2 regions of the Lysinibacillus sp. FSL M8-0134 genome follow, and region 2 is predicted to be linked to the other one. Evidence: predicted binding sites of a transcription regulator. Region 2 holds the regulator's gene; the other holds the start of a gene.
The links. Region 2 encodes Rex, which represses fermentation and respiration genes when NADH is low (regulators of the CRP and FNR family bind a similar motif). Its sites were predicted from a motif close to TTGTGAAATATTTCACAA; they were not measured.

Region 1 (10,127 bases), on a different contig from region 2:
ATTAGAACGCATGGGTGAAAAATCGGCAACTAATTTAGTGAATGCCATCCAAGCTTCGAAGGAGAATTCTATGGAGCGTTTATTAATCGGTCTTGGAATTCGACATGTTGGTGAAAAAGCAGCAAAAATTGTATCAGAGGAATTTGGTTCAATGGAAGCGGTAATGGCAGCAACAGAGGATCAGCTAGTGGCAATTTATGAGATTGGTGATAAAATGGCGTCTTCGTTAGTGGAATATTTCTCAAATGAAGACGCACGCGCGGTTATTGGACGTCTTGCAGAGGCAGGCGTAAATATGACCTATAAAGGTAAAAAAGTAGAAGTGGCTATTGGGGAAAGTCCTTTTGCAGGGAAAACAATTGTTTTAACTGGTAAACTTGAGCAATTGACACGTAACGAAGCAAAGGCGAAAATAGAAGAGTTAGGTGGTACTGTCACAGGCAGTGTCAGCAAAAAAACAGACCTTGTTATCGCGGGTGCGGACGCAGGCTCTAAGCTGGCAAAGGCTGAGCAATTAGGTATTGAAGTTTGGAATGAAGAAAACTTAATTGAACAACTTGACCTCATCTAATAAAAAACACTGACGACATATCCTCATGAAAGGCATGTGGAATGCTAGATTACATCATGGCGTCCAGTGATTTCGTCGGACAAAATTGATTATTAGTAAAGGAGCACTAAATAATGAAGTCTTTTCGACTCATTCCAGCAATCGTAGCTGCTGCAATGCTAGTCGGCTGTGTGCCTTCTAACAAGGAGGAGACAGAGCTTACACAGGAAACGCAACAGAAAGAAAAAGCTGAAACAACAATTATCCCAAGCATACAAATTGATGAATCCTATTATAAGACACTTATTCCTTATAAAGAGAGTGCAAGTAGAGGTCTAGTTGTATCTAATATTTATACGAAATATGATATGAAGGAAGTTGAAACAGGTTTAATGCGTCTATCTCAAAATGAGTTTGACACTGAAAACTATTACTTCCAAGAAGGTCAATATTTAGCTGAAAGTACAGTGAGCTCTTGGCTTGCTCGAAGTTCGCAAACAGAAGATGGATTAAATCCACCGACAACAGACACAATGACACCTGAAGAGCGAGCACTAAAGGCTCCTGTTTATTTATCCCATATTGTCGAGCAAAATTACTTAACGAAGACAAAGGATAATAAAGTTAAATTAGGTGGAATATCAATCGGTCTTGCGTTAAATTCTATTTATTATTATCAAAAGGAACAATATGGTGAATACTACGAGAAACCAATTTCTGAGTCTACTCTTGTTGAGCAAGGCAAAAAAATGGCCGCGGAAATTGTTTCGCGTTTGCGAACACGTGATGAGTTAAAGGATATTCCGATTGTTGTTGGCTTGTTTAAACAGCAAGCTCGCAATCAGATTATTCCAGGAACCTATTTTAGCTATGGTGTAGCAAAAGCTGGACAGAATAACATTGCTGATTGGGAAGGAATAGATGAAAATTACGTCCTGTTCCCAACAGATGATTCACAGGATGTATACCGTGATATCAACAATAATTTCAAGAATTTTAAACAAGATGTTGATAAATATTTCTCTAACTATACAAGTGTGATCGGGACTGGCTTCTATCGTAATAAGCAAATACAAAATCTTTCGATTGAAATTCCAATCCAATTTTTCGGCAAAGCTGAAATAATAGGCTTTACGCAATATTTGACAGGTATTTTAATCAATCAATTTGATAATATTCATGTTGAAGTGAGCGTTACTTCAGTAAATGGTCCAGAGGCATTGATCATAAAAAAAGCCAATGACAAGGATCCTTTCGTTCATGTTTATGATTAATATAGTCAGCCTCTGTGCTGGCTATATTTTTATGTAGACGGATAAAATGCAGGAGAGGGAACTGGTATATCGTGACAACACTTTGCTATAGTAGTGAAAGTTTCTATATTTTTGGTGAAAGTTGTGATTTTTAATATGAAAAATGTTATGATTATTGGCATGGTTAACTTTATTCAACCCTATTGTTATCAATAAAAACAATGAATTGAACAAGTATTCGGAGGTGTGAAATATGGCTAAATTAACAAAAGAAGAAGTAAAGCACGTGGCAAATTTAGCACGTCTTGCAATAACAGAAGAAGAAGCAGAGAAATTTGCTGAGCAACTTGGAAAAATTACTGAATTTGCGGAGCAGTTAAATGAGCTAGATACAACAAATGTTGAACCAACTACTCACGTTTTACCACTAGTGAATGTAATGCGTGAAGATGTAGCAGTAAAAGGTTTAGACCGCGAAGTAATGATGTTAAACGTAAAAGAACAAGAAGATGGTCAAGTAAAAGTACCAGCTATCATGTAATACTAAAACATAGGAGGATTCCTCATGACGTTATTTGAACGTTCAGCAAAGGAGTTACAAGCTGAAATAAAAGCAGGTAACTTATCAATCGCTGACTTAACGAAAGAAGCATACGAACGTATTGCAAAGCTTGATGGCGATGTACAAGCATTCCTTGCTTCAAACGAAGAAAAAGCAACTGCACAAGCTGCTGAAATGGATAAAGTACCATTTGAAAAGCGTGGACCTTTATTTGGTCTTCCAATCGGTGTGAAAGACAACATTGTAACAGAAGGATTAGAAACAACTTGTGCCTCTAAAATTCTAGAAGGCTTTATGCCAATTTACGATGCAACTGTTGTAAATAAGCTACGCGAAGCTGGAATGATTACAATCGGTAAATTAAACATGGACGAGTTTGCTATGGGTTCTTCTAACGAAAACTCATACTATAAAACAACAAAAAATCCATGGAACTTAAACCACGTACCAGGGGGATCTTCAGGTGCATCTGCAGCAGCAGTAGCAGCAGGGGAAGTTCCATTCTCTCTTGGTTCTGATACAGGTGGTTCAATCCGTCAACCTGCAGCTTACTGTGGTGTTGTAGGAATGAAACCTACATATGGTCGTGTATCTCGTTTTGGTCTAGTAGCATTTGCATCATCTCTAGATCAAATTGGACCAATTACACGCAATGTTGAAGATAATGCGCTATTACTTGAAGCGATTGCAGGTTTAGATCCAAATGATTCTACTTCTGCAAACGTAGAGGTGCCAAATTATGCAGCAGCTCTTACTGGTGATGTAAAAGGTTTACGTATCGCTGTACCAAAAGAATTCCTTGGTGAGGGTGTTGGCGAAGCAGCACGTCAATCAGTGCTTGCTGCATTAGAAGTATTAAAAGGCTTAGGTGCTACAGTAGAAGAAGTATCTCTTCCTCATTCGAAATATGCACTTGCAGCGTACTATATCCTTTCTTCATCTGAAGCGTCTTCTAACTTATCCCGTTTCGATGGTATCCGTTATGGTTTCCGTGCAGAAAACGTTACTAATTTAATGGATCTTTATAAAGAAACACGTGCACAAGGATTTGGTGATGAAGTAAAACGTCGTATTATGCTAGGAACTTACTCATTAAGTGCTGGTACGTATGACGCCTATTATAAAAAAGCACAACAAGCACGTACACTGATCAAAGCAGACTACGACAAAGTATTTGAAGACTTTGACGTAATCATTGGACCAACATCTCCAACACCAGCTTTCAAAATTGGTGAAAACGTTGATGATCCTATGACAATGTATGCCAACGATATTTTAACAATCCCGATGAACTTAGCAGGCGTACCAGCCATTTCTATTCCATGTGGCTTTGAAAATGGCTTACCACTAGGTTTACAAATTATCGGTAAATACTTCGATGAAGCAACTATTTACCGTGTAGCTCATGCTTTTGAACAAGCAACGGAGTTCCATAAAGAAGTTCCACAAATGTGGGAGGGAAAATAACATGAACTTTGAAACAGTCATTGGTTTAGAAGTACACGTTGAGTTGAAAACTAACTCAAAAATCTTCTCACCAGCACCTGCTCACTTCGGTGCTGAACCAAATACAAATACAACAGTAATCGACTTAGGCTATCCTGGTGTCCTACCAGTACTTAATAAAAATGTGGTAGATTTCGCAATGCGTGCAGCTCTTGCACTAAACATGGAAATCGAGCAAGAAACAAAGTTTGACCGTAAAAACTACTTCTATCCAGATAATCCGAAAGCTTATCAAATCTCACAATTTGATAAACCAATCGGTAAAAATGGCTGGATTGATATTGAAGTAGACGGCTATACAAAACGTATTGGTATTACACGTCTTCATATGGAAGAAGATGCTGGTAAACTTTCACATGCTGGTGATCATTCATTAGTTGACTTTAACCGTCAAGGAACACCACTAGTAGAAATCGTTTCAGAGCCAGACATTCGTACACCAAACGAAGCGTATGCTTACCTTGAAAAATTAAAATCAATTATCCAATATACAGAAGTATCTGACTGTAAGATGGAAGAAGGATCACTTCGTTGTGATGCCAACATTTCTATTCGTCCTTATGGTCAAGAAGAGTTTGGAACAAAAACAGAGCTTAAAAACCTCAACTCCTTCAACTATGTTCGTCGTGGTTTAGAGCATGAAGAATTACGCCAAGCAGATGTATTATTATCAGGTGGCGTGATTGAGCAAGAAACACGTCGTTTTGATGAAAAAACAGGTAAAACAATTTTAATGCGTGTTAAAGAGGGAACAGATGATTACCGCTACTTCCCAGAGCCAGACTTAGTTCGTCTTTCTATTGATGACGAATGGTTAGAGCGTGTAAAATCTGAAATTCCTGAGCTTCCAGATGCACGTAAAAAACGTTACGTTGAGGAATTAGGCTTAACACCATATGATGCAGGTGTGCTTGTTATTTCTAAAGAAATCTCAGACTTCTTCGAGGCAATGGTAGCAAATGGTGCAGATGCAAAACTATCTGCCAACTGGCTAATGGGTGATGTTTCTGCTTACTTAAATGCAGAATTAAAAGACTTAAAAGATACTGCATTAACACCAGAAAACCTTGCTGAGATGGTGAAATTAATTTCTGATGGTACAATTTCTTCTAAGATCGGTAAAAAGGTATTTGCTGAATTAGTTGAAAAAGGTGGTTCTGCACAGGAAATTGTAAAAGCTAAAGGGTTAGTTCAAATTTCCGATGAGGGTGCATTACTAGCTATCGTAACAGAGGTTTTAGATAACAATGCTCAATCTATCGAAGACTTCAAAAATGGTAAGGATCGTGCTATTGGCTTCTTAGTTGGTCAAATTATGAAAGCAACAAAAGGCCAAGCCAATCCACCAATGGTTAATAAATTATTACAACAAGAAATTGCCAAACGATAATACTCGTTGTAACATAATAGCCGAGAGAGCTTCTTGCTCCCTCGGCTATTAATTTTAATAAATGTAACAAATTTGAAATTCACGATACTTAATAGTTGTTTAAAAAGAGTATTCATAGCAAAATATAGAATAGATAATAATAAGGGGGACGAGCCAATGAAAACAGAACAACAATATTTCAATGAAGCTATTTCAATACAACAATATATGGACAATATGTCTACACTGAAGGAAGAGAGCTTTCGTATTTATGATGGCTTTGAAGTGCCAACAAATGATGGTTTTATCGAATTGTTAAAGAACAAACAACCAAAAATTTTAACAATCACAGAAGACTGGTGCGGAGATGCAATGTTAAACAATCCAATTATTCGTCGTGTTGCTGAAGCAGCAGGATTAGAGATGCGTACTGTTTTCCGTGATGCAGATACAGAACTTATTGACCGTTATCTAACAAATGGTGGTCGTGCGATCCCAATTTACTTGCTATTAGATGATGCAGGTGAGGTTATTGGTAAATGGGGACCACGTGCACCTGAATTACAAGAACTAGTAGTAACAAAACGTGCGAGCTTACCTGATAAGGAAGATCCAGCATTTGAAGAAGCTCAAAAAGCCTTATATGCAGAAATTCGAGAGGAAAACATTTCGAATCAAACATACTGGACGTATGTCTATGAGGATTTTAAAAAGCAGGTAACAAACGCTTTACAAAAATAACAAAAGCATGGCAACATTTCGACGTATAATTCGTTGAATGAAATAGAATCTTATGAAGCAGGAAGGTATGTTATGAAACGAGCAAGAATCATTTATAATCCTACATCTGGACGCGAAGTGTTTAAGAAACATCTACCAGAGGTGTTGGAAAAACTAGAGGTAGCAGGCTATGAAACATCCTGTCACGCAACAACATGTGAGGGTGATGCAACGCTTGCAGCAAAAAATGCGGTAGAACGCGGTTTTGATATCATCATCGCAGTTGGTGGAGATGGCACATTAAATGAAGTTGTTTCAGGTGTAAGTCCATTTGAAAACCGTCCGAAAGTTGGTCTAATTCCGATGGGCACTACAAATGATTTTGCCCGTGCCGTGCATATTCCTCGAAATATTGATGAGGCAGTAGACATTATTATTCAAGGCGACACATTACCTGTTGATGTGGGTCTATTAAATGGTGAACGCTATTTTATCAATATTGCTGCTGGAGGACGCATTACGGAGCTAACATATGAAGTACCAAGTAAAATGAAAACGATGCTTGGTCAGTTAGCTTATTATTTAAAGGCAGTAGAAATGATCCCTTCAATTAAGGCCTCGCACATGCGCATCGAATATGATGGCGAAGTGTTTGACGGTGATGCCATGATGTTCCTATGTGGATTAACGAATTCAGTTGGAGGCTTTGAAAAACTAGCACCTGATGCAAGCATTAATGATGGATACTTTACATTGCTAGTACTAAAAAAAGTAAGCCTCCCAGAGTTTATTCAACTAGCTGCGATGGCCTTAAGAGGCGAGCACCTGAATGATGATCGCGTCATTTACAAAAAAGCTAGTGTCGTCAAAGTGACAACTGAAAATGAGGTACATCTCAACCTAGATGGCGAATATGGCGGTGACGCACCTGCTACATTTGAAAACCTGAAGCGTCATATTGAAATCTTTGTTCCTCTTGCTGATATTCGAGAAGAAGACCGAATTTAAATATTATAAAGCTCATCCAGTATAGTGTGGATGAGCTTTTTTCATAATGTGTGGCCACCCGCTCAAAAGGAAGCCGGAAGCGCTCATAAAAGTGTGGCACCCGCTCGAACGGAAGCCGGAAGCGCTCAAAAAGGTGTGGCACCCGCTCGAAAGGAAGGCAAAAGCGCTCATAAAAGTGTAGGACCCGCTCGAACTGGAGCTGGAAGCGCTCATAAAAGTGTAGGACCCGCTCAAAAGTAAGTCGGAAGCGCTCATAAAAGTGTGGCACCCGCTCAAAAGGAAGCCGGAAGCGCTCAAAAAGGTGTGGCACCCGCTCGAACGGAAGCCAGAAGCGCTCATAAAAGTGTGGCACCCGCTCGAAAGGAAGGCGGAAGCGCTCATAAAAGTGTGGCACCCGCTCAAAAGGAAGCCGGAAGCGCTCATAAAAGTGCGGCACCCGCTCATAAGGGAGTCGAAAGTGCTCCAAAGTGAAGAGAAGCCGCTCAAAAGGAAGGCAAAAGCGCTCATAAAAGTATAGGACCCGCTCGAACGGAAGCCGGAAGCGCTCATAAAAGTGTAGGACCCGCTCAAAAGTAAGTCGGAAGCGCTCAAAAAGGTGTGGCACCCGCTCGAACGGAAGCCAGAAGCGCTCATAAAAGTGTGGCACCCGCTCAAAAGTAAGTCGAAAGTGCTCCAAAGTGAAGAGAAGCCGATCAAAAGGAAACCAAAAGCGCTCATAAAAGTATAGGACCCGCTCCAAAAGAAAGCTCACCCCAATTAACTTCAATATACAATCAAAAGAAACTTACGAAGCAAGAAAATTCCTGAAAATCAATTCTATCCATTTTCCCTGACTAGAATAAAATCCAATGAAATCCCGGTTTTATCATTTAGAACTGGAATTGTGAATGAATTTAGAAAAATGTTTGGCGAATGTGCGTATATTACTTGAACAAAATTTGAAACCTTAATAATAGGCTGAAATTTCAGGCCGTTATTAAGGTTTTTTTCGTTGTAATAGTGGAAAATGGGGGTATGGATAAGGGAAAGGAAGTGTTGCCTTTGTATAAGTCACAAGAAAAGAAGCTTATATGGCTAAGCTTTGGTGTTGCAATTATTATGCTACTTTCCATTCTTGGAAGAATATTTGGAAGTTAGGGGGGCAATGAGATGATTAATGAATCAGCAGTCTTTTGGAGTCGAGCCTTAACGGAGTTAACATTATCGTTCCATATTATTTATGCAACGATTGGTGTGGGTGTCCCGTTAATGATTATGATTGCACAATGGACTGGGTATAAAAAGAATGATGAGCATTATATCTTAATGGCAAGACGTTGGGCGCGTGGTTTTGTTATTACTGTGGCAGTTGGTGTGGTAACGGGGACTGCCATTGGCTTACAACTTTCTTTATTGTGGCCTAACTTTATGCAGTTAGCTGGTCAAACCATTGCATTACCACTATTTATGGAAACGTTTGCATTTTTCTTTGAGGCAATCTTCTTGGGCATATATTTATATACATGGGACCGCTTTGATAGTCAGAAAAAGCATATGCTGTTGTTAATCCCTGTTGCAGTGGGAGCATCGATGTCAGCTGTATTCATTACAATCGTTAATGCTTTTATGAATGCGCCGAGAGGATTCGATATTGTAGACGGTGAGCTTGTTAATATTCAACCTTTTCTTGCAATGTTTAACCCGGCCATGCCGACAAAGGTGGCACATGTGCTTGTCACAGCGTATATGACATCGGCATTTGTGCTAGCAGCTATTGCAGGATTTAGAATGCTAAAAGGTTCTAAGCATATATACCATAAAAAATCATTACTTTTATTAATGAAAATTGGCTTGATCTTCTCTATAGCAGCAGCTGTCATTGGAGATTTTTCAGGAAAATACTTAGCCGAATATCAACCGGAAAAACTAGCCGCAGCAGAATGGCATTTTGAAACAGAAGGGAAAGCTTCTCTTGTACTATTTGGTGTATTAGAGGGAGAAGAAGTAAAATATGCAATCAAAATTCCGTATGCTTTAAGCATTCTTGCACATTTTAATCCTAATGCAGAGGTAATCGGCTTAGATCAATTTGCGGAAGAGGATCTACCACCACTCTATATTCATTATCTCTTCGATATCATGGTTTCCATCGGTATGTTTATGGTGCTAGTTTCATTACTTTATGTTGTAGGGAAGGCACGGGGATGGCAGTTTATTCATTCACGATGGTATAGATGGATTATTGTAGCGGGAGGACCACTGTCCATCATCGCCATTGAAGCGGGATGGTGGCTTGCAGAAGTGGGACGACAACCATGGATACTTTATGGTTTGATGCGTACACCAGAAGGAGCTACTACGAGTGATCATGTGGATTTAATGATGCTATTATTTGCAGGTGTTTATGCTGTATTAGCTGTAGGAAGTATTGTTGTATTGGTACGAATGTTTAAAAAGAATCCAATCGAACGTGAGATTGAAGATCGTCACTCTGAAAAAGGCGGTGACATTCTATGACGTTAGAGATATTAGGTATTTCAGTATTATGGATTTTTCTATTTGGCTATGTGATTGTCGCATCAATTGATTTTGGTGCTGGCTTCTTTAACGCCTATAGTCTCCTTATTGGTAAAAATCACATTTTAACAGATATTATTAAACGTTATTTATCGCCAGTCTGGGAAGTAACTAATGTCTTTTTAGTATTCTTCTTTGTAGGAATCGTAGGATTTTTCCCGCAAACTGCTTTTTATTACGGAACGATTTTACTTGTACCAGTCAGTATTTCACTTGTGTTATTGGCAATTCGAGGCTCCTACTATGCCTTTGAATCCTATGGAACACGAGGACATATAGGATATACACTGACATATGGTGTGGCAGGTTTATTAATTCCCGCTTCCTTGTCTGTGGTCTTTGCCATTGCGGGTGGAGGCTATGTTGATCTAGTCGAAGGGCAACCTGTGCTAAACTATTGGACTTTATATACAAGTCCATTTGCATGGAGTATCGTAGTGCTAAGTATCGCTGCTGTATTGTATATATCGGCTGTATTTTTAACTTGGTATGCCCATAAAGCAAATGACAAAGAAGCAACGAAACTGATGAGAAAATATGCACTTGTGTGGGCAGCACCGCTTATGATTAGTGCACTTGGCATTATGTATGAAATGAAATCCA
Region 2 (10,127 bases):
TGGTCTGATGGCTCCCCAATTGCAATCGTTCTAGTCATATCCGAACGATAGCCTTGAAAATAAGCGCCAAAATCCATTATCAGCATATCACCTTGCTCAACTACTTTAGAGGACGCTACACCATGCGGTAATGCTGAACGATAACCTGAAGCGATAATCATGTCAAAGGCTGCCCCAGTGGCACCATTTTTTCGCATATGAGATTCTAATGCATGGGCAATATCAAGTTCAGAAATGCCTGGTTCAATGATAGTTAAAATATATTTAAATGCCTCATCCGAAATCCATGCTGCTTTTTTTATTATTTCAATTTCTTCGGGTGTTTTAATCTTTCGTAAATCTTCTACAATAGTAGACAATGGCTTCAATGTGGCTGTCAATTTATTATTCATTAATTGATAACTATGATATGTAACATGATGTTGCTCAAAACCTGCTGTTTTAATTGAATCCTGTTCAAAAATTTCCTGAATGGTTTCATATAAACGGTTGCGATCAATTTCTAGAACCTCAAAAGCTTTACATTGATCCTTTGCCTGTTGTGTATAGCGGAAGTCTACTAATAAGAGAGCGCGAGTGTTTGTTACGATAACTGTTCCTGCACTGCCTGTAAACCCTGTTAAATAACGGCGATTCTGAGCGTTTGTAATAATAATTGCGTCCGTATCTTGTCCTTGTAAAGATTGTCGTAATTCGTTTAATTTTGACATATAATTTTCCCCCTTTACGTTAACTATACTGCAAATTTTGCATCATGTTTAGAGTCTACAAAAAATAGATACGTAGATAATTTTTGAATAAAAAATATGAAAATATTTGTTGCATATCTAATTTTTTTATGATATATTTATAAATGTCTTAAAGAGGTCCCGTGGTGTAGCGGTTAACATGCCTGCCTGTCACGCAGGAGATCGCCGGTTCGATCCCGGTCGGGACCGCCATTTATAATTAAATATATAGCCCTTATGATTGTTAAAGTCATAAGGGCTTTTTTGTGTTCAATCGGATATTCATTCAGTTATACACCTCCAAAGTGAACTTTTTCAAATATGCTGGAAGCGTCAATGTTAAACTTCATGAGGACCTAGTTCATAGCGTATCAACATTGGGGCTTAAAGCTTTATAGTCGGCGAAGGACTCATGACGAACCTACCGTTATTTTATAAAAAATAACATCTAACGTCCTAAATAGCTCATCAAATTCTCTTAGAAAGACGTCTAATCGCTGTAAAAGCTTTTTATAAGCGTAATAAATAAAACTTATTACATATATTTAATATTATCTAAAGATAGTAAAAATTACCGATAAATGATGGCGTTTCTATAAGGTAAAATTAGATATGTTTCTAAAATAAAAATTAGGGGTAAACATTAGAAGTAATCGGATTGGCTACGGAGGTGTTAATATGAGCAAAGACTATTCTTTTAAACGTCTTTATTTACCTTTGCTTATTGGTTCCATGATATTGATGGTAGGCTGTGGAGATCCTATTATAGAGATAGAAGAATCAAATGCGTATCACTGGCAAAAAAATATGAATGAAGCAGAATTTGAGAAATTAAAAAATGATATGTCATATATTGAAGTAGTAGAAACAGTAGGCGGCGCAGGTAAAAAGCTCAAAAATAATGAATATCGGTGGAATGATGAAATCCTGATGACACAGGCTTATTTATTGAAATTTAAGAATGATAAACTAATTGATAAAGAGATTATTGCTGTTAAAGGCCATTCCAATAGATAGATAGTTGACACGTCTTCACAATAGAAGGCGTGTTTTTTTAATTCAATGGTTACCCTTCTTACAAGCACAATATCAAAGCCAAGACACATTGCTTCTTTAGTTAGAACCATTTCAGCAAGATATAATTCATATTGGATTCTTTGAACATTTCCGCTAGTTTAGGTAAACTAGAGGTAATGTAGTGATGAGAGGAAAAAGAGTATGTATGAAATAATCATGAATTCAGTTGATGATACAGAACGCTTTGCCGTGAAGCTAGCAAATTTACTAGAAGCGCAAGACACCATAACATTAGAGGGGGATCTAGGCGCTGGTAAGACAACATTTACAAAAGCTTTAGCGAAGGGACTTGGAGTCAAAAGAACAGTCAACAGCCCAACTTTTACGATTGTTAAGCAGTATGAGGGAAGGTTACCCTTTAATCATTTAGATGTCTATCGGTTAGCAGAAAGTGATGAGGATCTTGGTTGGGATGAATTGTTTTATGGAGATGCGGTATCAGTGATCGAATGGGCACATTTAATTGAACAAGATTTGCCACAGGATCGCTTGGCGATAGAGATTTACCGAATCGGAGAAAATGAACGACGCTTTGTGTTATTACCTCGTGGGGAACGCTATGAGGCACTATGTGAGGAGCTAATGAAATGATTTGGTTAGGAATAGAAACAGCGAATACACCGCTTTCTGTTGCAGTTGTGAAGGATGGCAAAGTGGTGGCCGAAATGATACAAAATATAAAATTAACCCATTCAGCAGGTGCGATGCCAGCTATTGAGGAGATACTAGCTCGAGTAGGTATTAAACCAAACGAATTGGATGCAATTGCCGTATCTGAAGGGCCAGGTTCTTATACAGGTGTCCGTATAGGAGTGACGCTAGCCAAAACCCTTGCATGGACATTGCAGAAGCCTTTAGTGGGGATATCTAGTTTAAAGGCATTAGCTGCAAATGCCGCCTTATATAATGGGTTGGTTTGCCCAATTTTTGACGCAAGAAGAGGCAATGTCTATACGGCCGTTTATCAAGGCCAAGCATTAGAGGCTATTGTCGAGGATTATCATACACATATCACTGATTTATTAGAGCGTTTGAAGGCATTAGAGGCACCTATTTTGTTTGTGGGAACAGATGTAGATATTTTTTGGGACAATATTGTAGAAGTTCTTGGTGATACAGCAGTACGTGCACCATTTAGTCTTGACTTGCCACGAGCGGCGGAAGTAATTCGTGTTGCGACTAAAATGGAACTTCCAAGTGTTGAAGCTACCCATCACTTTGTCCCACAATATAAACGTATTGCGGAAGCAGAGGCAAATTGGCTGAAAGAACAGAAGGAGAAGGAACATGAGTAGTACTGTAACTTATCGTAAAATGGTCTCTGATGATGTACCTGCAGTCTATGAAATTGAAGTGGCTTCTTTTCCTGTGCCATGGACACTAGATTCATTTTACTATGAGGTACATGAAAATCAGTATGCACACTATGTATTAGCCATCGATGCAGATGACACTATTATTGGTTTTTGTGGCATGTGGATGGTTATAGATGCAGCCCAAATTACAAATGTAGCTGTTATAGAAGCAGCACGTGGCCGAGGGATAGGCGAGGGGCTAATGCGTGAGGCGATGCAAATAGCTCGTTTACACGGAATGGAAGTTATGACTTTAGAGGTACGTGTGACAAATAGCATTGCGCAAAACCTTTATCGCAAGCTACAGTTCCAAGATGGTGGCATACGTAAAGGCTATTATACTGATAACGGGGAGGATGCCCTTGTCATGTGGGTGAATTTATAATGAAAAATGGATTGATATTAGCAATAGAATCGAGCTGTGATGAAACAGCAGCAGCAATCATTCGAAATGGACATGAAATCGTATCGAATGTGGTTGCTTCTCAAATAGAAAGTCATAAGCGATTTGGTGGCGTTGTACCTGAAATTGCCTCACGTCATCATGTCGAACAAATTACAATGGTGATAGAAGAGGCATTAGCACAAGCTAAGTTAAAGCCAGAAGATTTAGATGCGGTTGCTGTTACAGAGGGTCCTGGTCTAGTAGGGGCCTTGTTGATTGGCATTAATGCGGCTAAGGCTTTTGCTTTTGCAAACAACTTGCCGATTGTTGGTGTACATCATATTGCGGGTCATATTTATGCAAATGCACTCGTTCAGCCAATGGAATTTCCCTTATTAGCACTTGTCGTATCAGGTGGTCATACAGAGCTTGTCTATATGAAGGAACATGGTTCTTTCGAGGTCATTGGTGAAACGCGAGATGATGCAGCTGGAGAAGCCTATGATAAAGTGGCACGTGTATTAAATTTACCTTACCCAGGTGGCCCACGTATTGATCAGCTTGCTCATGAGGGCGAAGAGGCTGTTCCATTTCCAAGGGTATGGCTAGAAGAGGATTCTTACGATTTTAGTTTTAGTGGCTTAAAATCAGCCGTCATTAATTATAAACATAATATGGATCAAAGAGGTGAAGACATTTCACCTGCAGCTGTTGCAAAAGGCTTCCAGGAAAGTGTTGTAGAAGTATTAACTGCTAAAACGTTGCGAGCTGCTCGACAATATCGAGTGAAACAGGTCATTGCAGCAGGCGGTGTAGCTGCGAATAAAGGCTTGCGTGCTTCATTAGAGGCTGTATTTTCAAAGGAAGGTATTCCGTTTTTTGTACCACCACTTAAATTGTGTACGGATAATGCGGCGATGATCGGTGCTGCAGCTATGCCAATGTTGGAAGCGGGCGTTAGAGGAAATTTAACGATGAATGGACGTCCAGGAATGGAGTTAAAATCCTGGGTGTAGAGATGAAAGAGGTATCTATTTTTTAGATATCTCTTTTTGATTGTCGAAAATATGTAGATAATATAAGAATGATGCTAAGAGAATAGGTACTATTTAAGTTTAATTGACAAATTTTTCAGAAAATTATCCACAGGTAAAGTACTGAACTAAATAGCGAACACGCGTACTTATGCACAAAATGTTGATAACTTGTGCATAACTTGTGATTATTCAATATATAGTAGCTCTTTTTACGTGAATATATGTGGATAAAATAAATTTTGGTTGTGGACAATGTGGAAAACTCTGTTGATATGTTGGTATTACTAGATTTTTAGTGTGTATAAAACTGTGGGCATTTTTTGTCGAAAAATAGCACTTGACCAATATATATGAAAAATAAAGAGGAGTAAAGAAAAAAGCCATATGTGAAGGCATATGGCTTAAATCAAATTACATATTAATATTTTCTAATTCCTCATTCAACTCAAGCCATTCTAATTCCAATAGCTCATGCTGTTCTTTAGCAGTGGCTAATTCATTTTGTAGCTGTGAAATTTTTTCATGGTCAGTGAAAATAGCAGGGTTGCAAAGGGCTTCCTCTAGATTTTCAACAATAGCTGTTGTTTCTTGCATTTTACCTTCTAAATCTTCGATAGAACGTTTAATTTGACGTTCACGTTTTTTTGCTTCTTTATCAATTTTAGAGGTGGAAGTTTTATCAGGAAGGTCTTGCTGTACTTGTGGTTGAGAAGCTGCCTTCATTTGAGCTAGCTCCAATAGTTCCTGTTTTTTCTCCACATAATAATCATAGTCACCTAAATATTCAAATGACCCAGTTCCAGATAATTCAACAACTTTTGTCGCAATCCGATTAATGAAGTAGCGGTCATGTGAGACAAATAGAAGCGTGCCAGGATAATCGATTAACGCATTTTCCAGCACTTCTTTACTATCTAAGTCTAGGTGGTTTGTAGGCTCATCCAAGATTAAAAAATTTGCCTTTTGCAACATTAATTTAGCGAGAGCAAGTCGTGCTTTTTCTCCACCAGATAAAGAGGATACGACTTTGTCTACATCTTCTCCACTAAAAAGGAAACGCCCCAATACGGTGCGAACATCTTTTTCATTCATGAGCGGCCATTCATCCCATAGCTCTTTCAAGACACTTTTATTGCTTGAGAGCTTGGCTTGCTCTTGATCATAATAACCAATTTGTACATTTGTACCATAGCGAATATCGCCTGAAATAGGTGGTAAGTCTTTCACAATTGTTTTTAATAATGTCGATTTACCAACCCCGTTAGGACCTACAAGCGCTATCCGGTCTTCGCGAAAAGTTCGGAGGTTGATGCCATTAGAAATAGGAAGATTATAGCCGATTGTTAAATCATCAACTGATAAAACATCATTACCACTTTGTCTTTCAATAGTAAAACCGAAACTAGCAGATTTTTCATCACCGTCTGGTGAATCCATCCACTCAGTTCGTTCAAGCATTTTACGTCGACTCTGTGCCATTTTTGTTGTGGAGGCACGAGCAATATTCTTTTGAATAAAATCCTCTAGCTTGGCCTTTTCGTCTTGCTGACGTTCATAGAGCTTAACATCTCGTTCGTAGTTTTTAGCTTTTTCATCTAAATAAGCACTATAATTACCTGTGTATTTAGTGACACGATGGCGGGATACTTCATAGACAATAGAAACAACTTGGTCTAAGAAATAGCGGTCATGGGAAACAATTAAAATAGCGCCTTCATAGCTCTTTAAGTAGGATTCCAACCATGATAATGTTTCGATATCTAAATGGTTTGTAGGCTCATCGAGAATTAACAGATCAGGTTTACTAAGCAAGAGCTTAGCAAGTGCTAAACGTGTGCGCTGTCCGCCGGATAGTGAGCTAATTGGTTTATCATAGTCTTCTGGATAGAACTGCATTCCATGAAGTACTGAGCGAATGTCTGACTCATATTGATAACCACCAGCATCCTTAAAATTATGTTGTAATTGATCGTATTCAGACATAACTTTCGCATAGACAGTTGGATTTTCGTATACTGCAGGATCAGCCATTCGCTGTTCGAGCGAGCGTAGTGTTTGCTCTTGGGCTAAAAGTGATTCGAAAATTGTCATCATTTCATCCCAAATAGTTAGTGTAGAATTTAATCCAGCATGCTGCTCTAAATAACCAATCTGAATATCCTTTGGAATAATGATATCGCCTGAATCATAGGACATTTGACCAGCGATTATTTTTAATAATGTCGATTTACCTGCACCGTTTCGCCCTACTAAGGCAACGCGATCACGGTGTTGAACTTCTAATTTAACGCCACTTAAAATTTCATCTGCAAGAAAGGATTTTGTTAGTTGATTGACCTGTAAAACAATCATTCTTGACACCTCAATTCTACCTTAGTTTAATGGATGAACGATCTACGTGCAATGTCGGTGCTTTACTTATTCCTAGCAGTCATGTAAGATTGAAACGATTTCTTTTTAGTTAGCTGCGTAAAAGCGCCGTTAACTAAAGAGAAATACTAGAGGGTAAGCAAAAATTTAGTATATAGTTCAGGATGAATGTATTAAAATTATTAGTTATATAAAGTAAAATGGACTGAGGTACATTGTAAGGAGGAAAAAGTTTGAAACAAGAATTAAAAATTCCACAAGCCACTACAAAAAGACTTCCTCTGTACTATCGATTTATTCAAAACTTTGCACAAGAAGGTATGGAACGTATATCGTCAAAGGAACTGAGCGAAGCGATGAAAATAGATTCTGCAACCATTCGCCGTGATTTTTCTTACTTTGGTGCTCTAGGGAAGAAAGGCTATGGCTACGATGTGCAGCATCTATTACAATTTTTTAGCCAGACGCTTGATCAGCATGAAACAACAAAAGTAGCGTTAATTGGCGTGGGGAATTTGGGCAGTGCATTATTAAAATATAATTTTCAAAAAAACCATAATACCCATATTGTCGTAGCTTTTGATTCAAAAGCGCCTAAGGATGGCAAAATGATTAGCAATATTCCTGTTTTTCATCCAGATTTATTGGAGGAGAAATATGCGGAGTATGGCGCAGAGCTTGCCATTTTAACCGTTTCGCCACGCTCTGCACAAAAAATGGCAGATCGCTTAGCGGCAATGGATGCAAAGGGCATTTTGAACTTTACACCAGAGCGGTTAACAGTACCTGATAGAATGCAACTCTTAACTATTGATTTATCGGTAGAATTGCAAGCGCTTATTTATTTAATTCGTAATCAGGAAGAGTGAAAATTATACATATTTTTTAAGTGTAGTTCACCGTTTCTGTCAAATAGAAATTGTAAATAAAAGGCGGTAAAAACTGTGAGAGTGACGAAAAACTTTCACATATAATTAGTTAGCAAAATGGCGAATTATGCGTTAAAATGATGGATATAAAGAGGAGGTGGCTGTAATGGGTGGTATTGGTCCTATGAGCCTCATTATTATCGGAGTTGTCGCGTTACTAATTTTTGGTCCTAAAAAGTTACCAGAGCTTGGTAAGGCATTTGGTTCAACACTACGTGAATTCAAAAATGCTACTAAAGGTTTAGCAGACGAAGATGATGATGATAAGAAAAAGAAAGAACTAGATAAGTAAGTTAGGATGTTTGAGGAATGAATCCAAAAGATCTAACTGTTATTGAGCATATAGAAGAATTAAGAAAACGGCTGTTCATTGTTGCCGTTTTCTTTGTTCTAGCTATGGCTGGCGGTTTTTTCGTCGCAAAGCCGCTTGTAAAATACCTTCAAGCTACTGGAGCAAAATATAATATAGAGCTCCATGCATTTGACGTAGTAACACCGCTTGCAATTTATATCCAAATTGTATTTTTAATAGCATTTATTCTTTCATCGCCTGTGTTAATGTATCAATTATGGTCGTTTATTAGCCCTGGACTAAGGGAGGTAGAACGAAGAGCAACCTTAAGCTATATACCGTATTCATTTTTATTGTTTATCGCAGGGTTATCCTTTTCATACTTTTTGCTATTCCCGTATGTCATAAAATTCATGATGAATTTATCAAATGATTTAGACATACAGCAAACCATTGGTATACATGAGTATTTTACATTTTTGTTTAAGCTCACAATACCGTTTGGTTTCCTTTTCCAGTTACCAATTGTTGTATTATTCTTTTCTCGAATTGGGCTTTTAAATCCTGACTTGTTAATACGTATCCGTAAATATTCATACTTTGCTTTATTCGTCTGTGCTGCTATCATTGCACCGCCTGAGCTGGCGTCACATTTAATGGTTTCGGTACCTTTGTTTATTTTGTATGAAATTAGTATTATGATTTCTCGGATTGGTTATAAAAAATACCTTAAATCTGAGGAGATCCGATTAAAAGAAGAGCAGGAAGCTGAGCAAAAGCGTCAGATTGAAGAGGCACTTGAACAGCAAAGAAGACAAATAGAAGAATTCAATCAACAGTAATAAATAAAGCTCGATGCCAAAATAAAGGCATCGAGCTTTTTTTTTGTTACAATTCCTTTTTTCAATAAATTTACATAGCTTTACAAAAAATTATTGCATTTTTTCTAGTTCTTGAAGAAACTTTTGCAATGGTTCTGCATAGAATTGTACAAGTGTTACAAAACCATTGAGCATGACGTGTGCAATAATAGAAGTCCAAATACGTTTTGTTTTGTGATACAAAAAGGCAAAGATTAAACCACAAATAGTATAAAGCAAGATATGAGAGAAGTCGAAATGGATAATCGCAAAGAATATAGCACTTACGATTGCGGCCACCCAGAAATTTGTTGTTTGGACAAGCGAACCGAATATAACTCTTCGGAAAACAAACTCTTCTAATATGGGCCCAAATACTACAATTGCTAATATAGCAATAGGAGCTCCTTTTGCTATAGCAACGATATCTGCGGTATTTTGGGAGCCTCCTTCGATACCAAAAACAGCCATTTCAATGGCGGCACCAATCATTTGACCAAAGAACACCAGGAAGAAGCCGATGATCCCCCAAACAATCGTGAGAGGTATCGTTTCCTTTTTTCCTTGATAAATGTTCCAAAAGGCTTTATCACGAGATGTAAGGATTAAGCTCAAAATGAGTGCAACAGCAAAACTAAGGGCAATATACCAGCCTTGCGTAATGGGGGCCGCTTTTTCAGAAGCTAGACCAGTTATCTTCATAACGAGCTTATGGAACGGTAAGAGCAGCCATCTGCTTGAAATCTGCATAAGAATATAAATCAGCAAAACATACAGCGCTGTTTTTTTATGTTTCGTTATTTTTTGAGAATTAGTCACAATCAAAATCCTTTCCATTTATATGCTTCCTTTCTATTGTAGAGGAATATGGAAAGAAAACAAAATTTTTCGAAGTTCTGACTTGCAAAAAAAAGAGCGATTGATTATCATAATAATTGTGTTAGCACTCATTGAGATAGAGTGCTAATAAATTTAAACAATTATTTATTATTAGGAGGTTGTTTCACTTGTTAAGACCACTAGGAGATCGTATTGTAATTGAACTAATCGAGGTAGAAGAAAAATCTGCATTCGGTATTGTACTACCTGACTCT

Region 1: MKY49_RS19705 (cytochrome ubiquinol oxidase subunit I) is a predicted target of Rex. The motif match lies at 7,850-7,867, and genes of this name have one in related genera.

Annotation. Positions count from the first base shown of each region.
Region 1 covers NZ_JBBPAJ010000001.1:3,861,652-3,871,778, reverse strand. Annotated here, with positions in the region: gene ligA (NAD-dependent DNA ligase LigA) at 1-571, shown strand, start outside; gene MKY49_RS19740 (CamS family sex pheromone protein) at 685-1,824, shown strand; gene gatC (Asp-tRNA(Asn)/Glu-tRNA(Gln) amidotransferase subunit GatC) at 2,057-2,344, shown strand; gene gatA (Asp-tRNA(Asn)/Glu-tRNA(Gln) amidotransferase subunit GatA) at 2,369-3,832, shown strand; gene gatB (Asp-tRNA(Asn)/Glu-tRNA(Gln) amidotransferase subunit GatB) at 3,834-5,261, shown strand; gene MKY49_RS19720 (thioredoxin family protein) at 5,418-5,981, shown strand; gene MKY49_RS19715 (diacylglycerol kinase) at 6,054-6,968, shown strand; gene MKY49_RS19710 (hypothetical protein) at 6,892-7,707, opposite strand; gene MKY49_RS19705 (cytochrome ubiquinol oxidase subunit I) at 8,118-9,464, shown strand; gene MKY49_RS19700 (cytochrome d ubiquinol oxidase subunit II) at 9,461-10,127, shown strand, end outside.
Region 2 covers NZ_JBBPAJ010000002.1:77,745-87,871, reverse strand. Annotated here, with positions in the region: gene MKY49_RS20225 (M24 family metallopeptidase) at 1-710, opposite strand, end outside; tRNA gene MKY49_RS20220 (tRNA-Asp) at 866-941, shown strand; gene MKY49_RS20215 (hypothetical protein) at 1,407-1,745, shown strand; gene tsaE (tRNA (adenosine(37)-N6)-threonylcarbamoyltransferase complex ATPase subunit type 1 TsaE) at 1,947-2,396, shown strand; gene tsaB (tRNA (adenosine(37)-N6)-threonylcarbamoyltransferase complex dimerization subunit type 1 TsaB) at 2,393-3,100, shown strand; gene rimI (ribosomal protein S18-alanine N-acetyltransferase) at 3,093-3,545, shown strand; gene tsaD (tRNA (adenosine(37)-N6)-threonylcarbamoyltransferase complex transferase subunit TsaD) at 3,545-4,561, shown strand; gene MKY49_RS20190 (ABC transporter ATP-binding protein) at 4,994-6,934, opposite strand; gene MKY49_RS20185 (redox-sensing transcriptional repressor Rex) at 7,186-7,821, shown strand; gene MKY49_RS20180 (twin-arginine translocase TatA/TatE family subunit) at 7,988-8,173, shown strand; gene tatC (twin-arginine translocase subunit TatC) at 8,191-9,015, shown strand; gene MKY49_RS20170 (CPBP family intramembrane glutamic endopeptidase) at 9,106-9,870, opposite strand; gene groES (co-chaperone GroES) at 10,041-10,127, shown strand, end outside.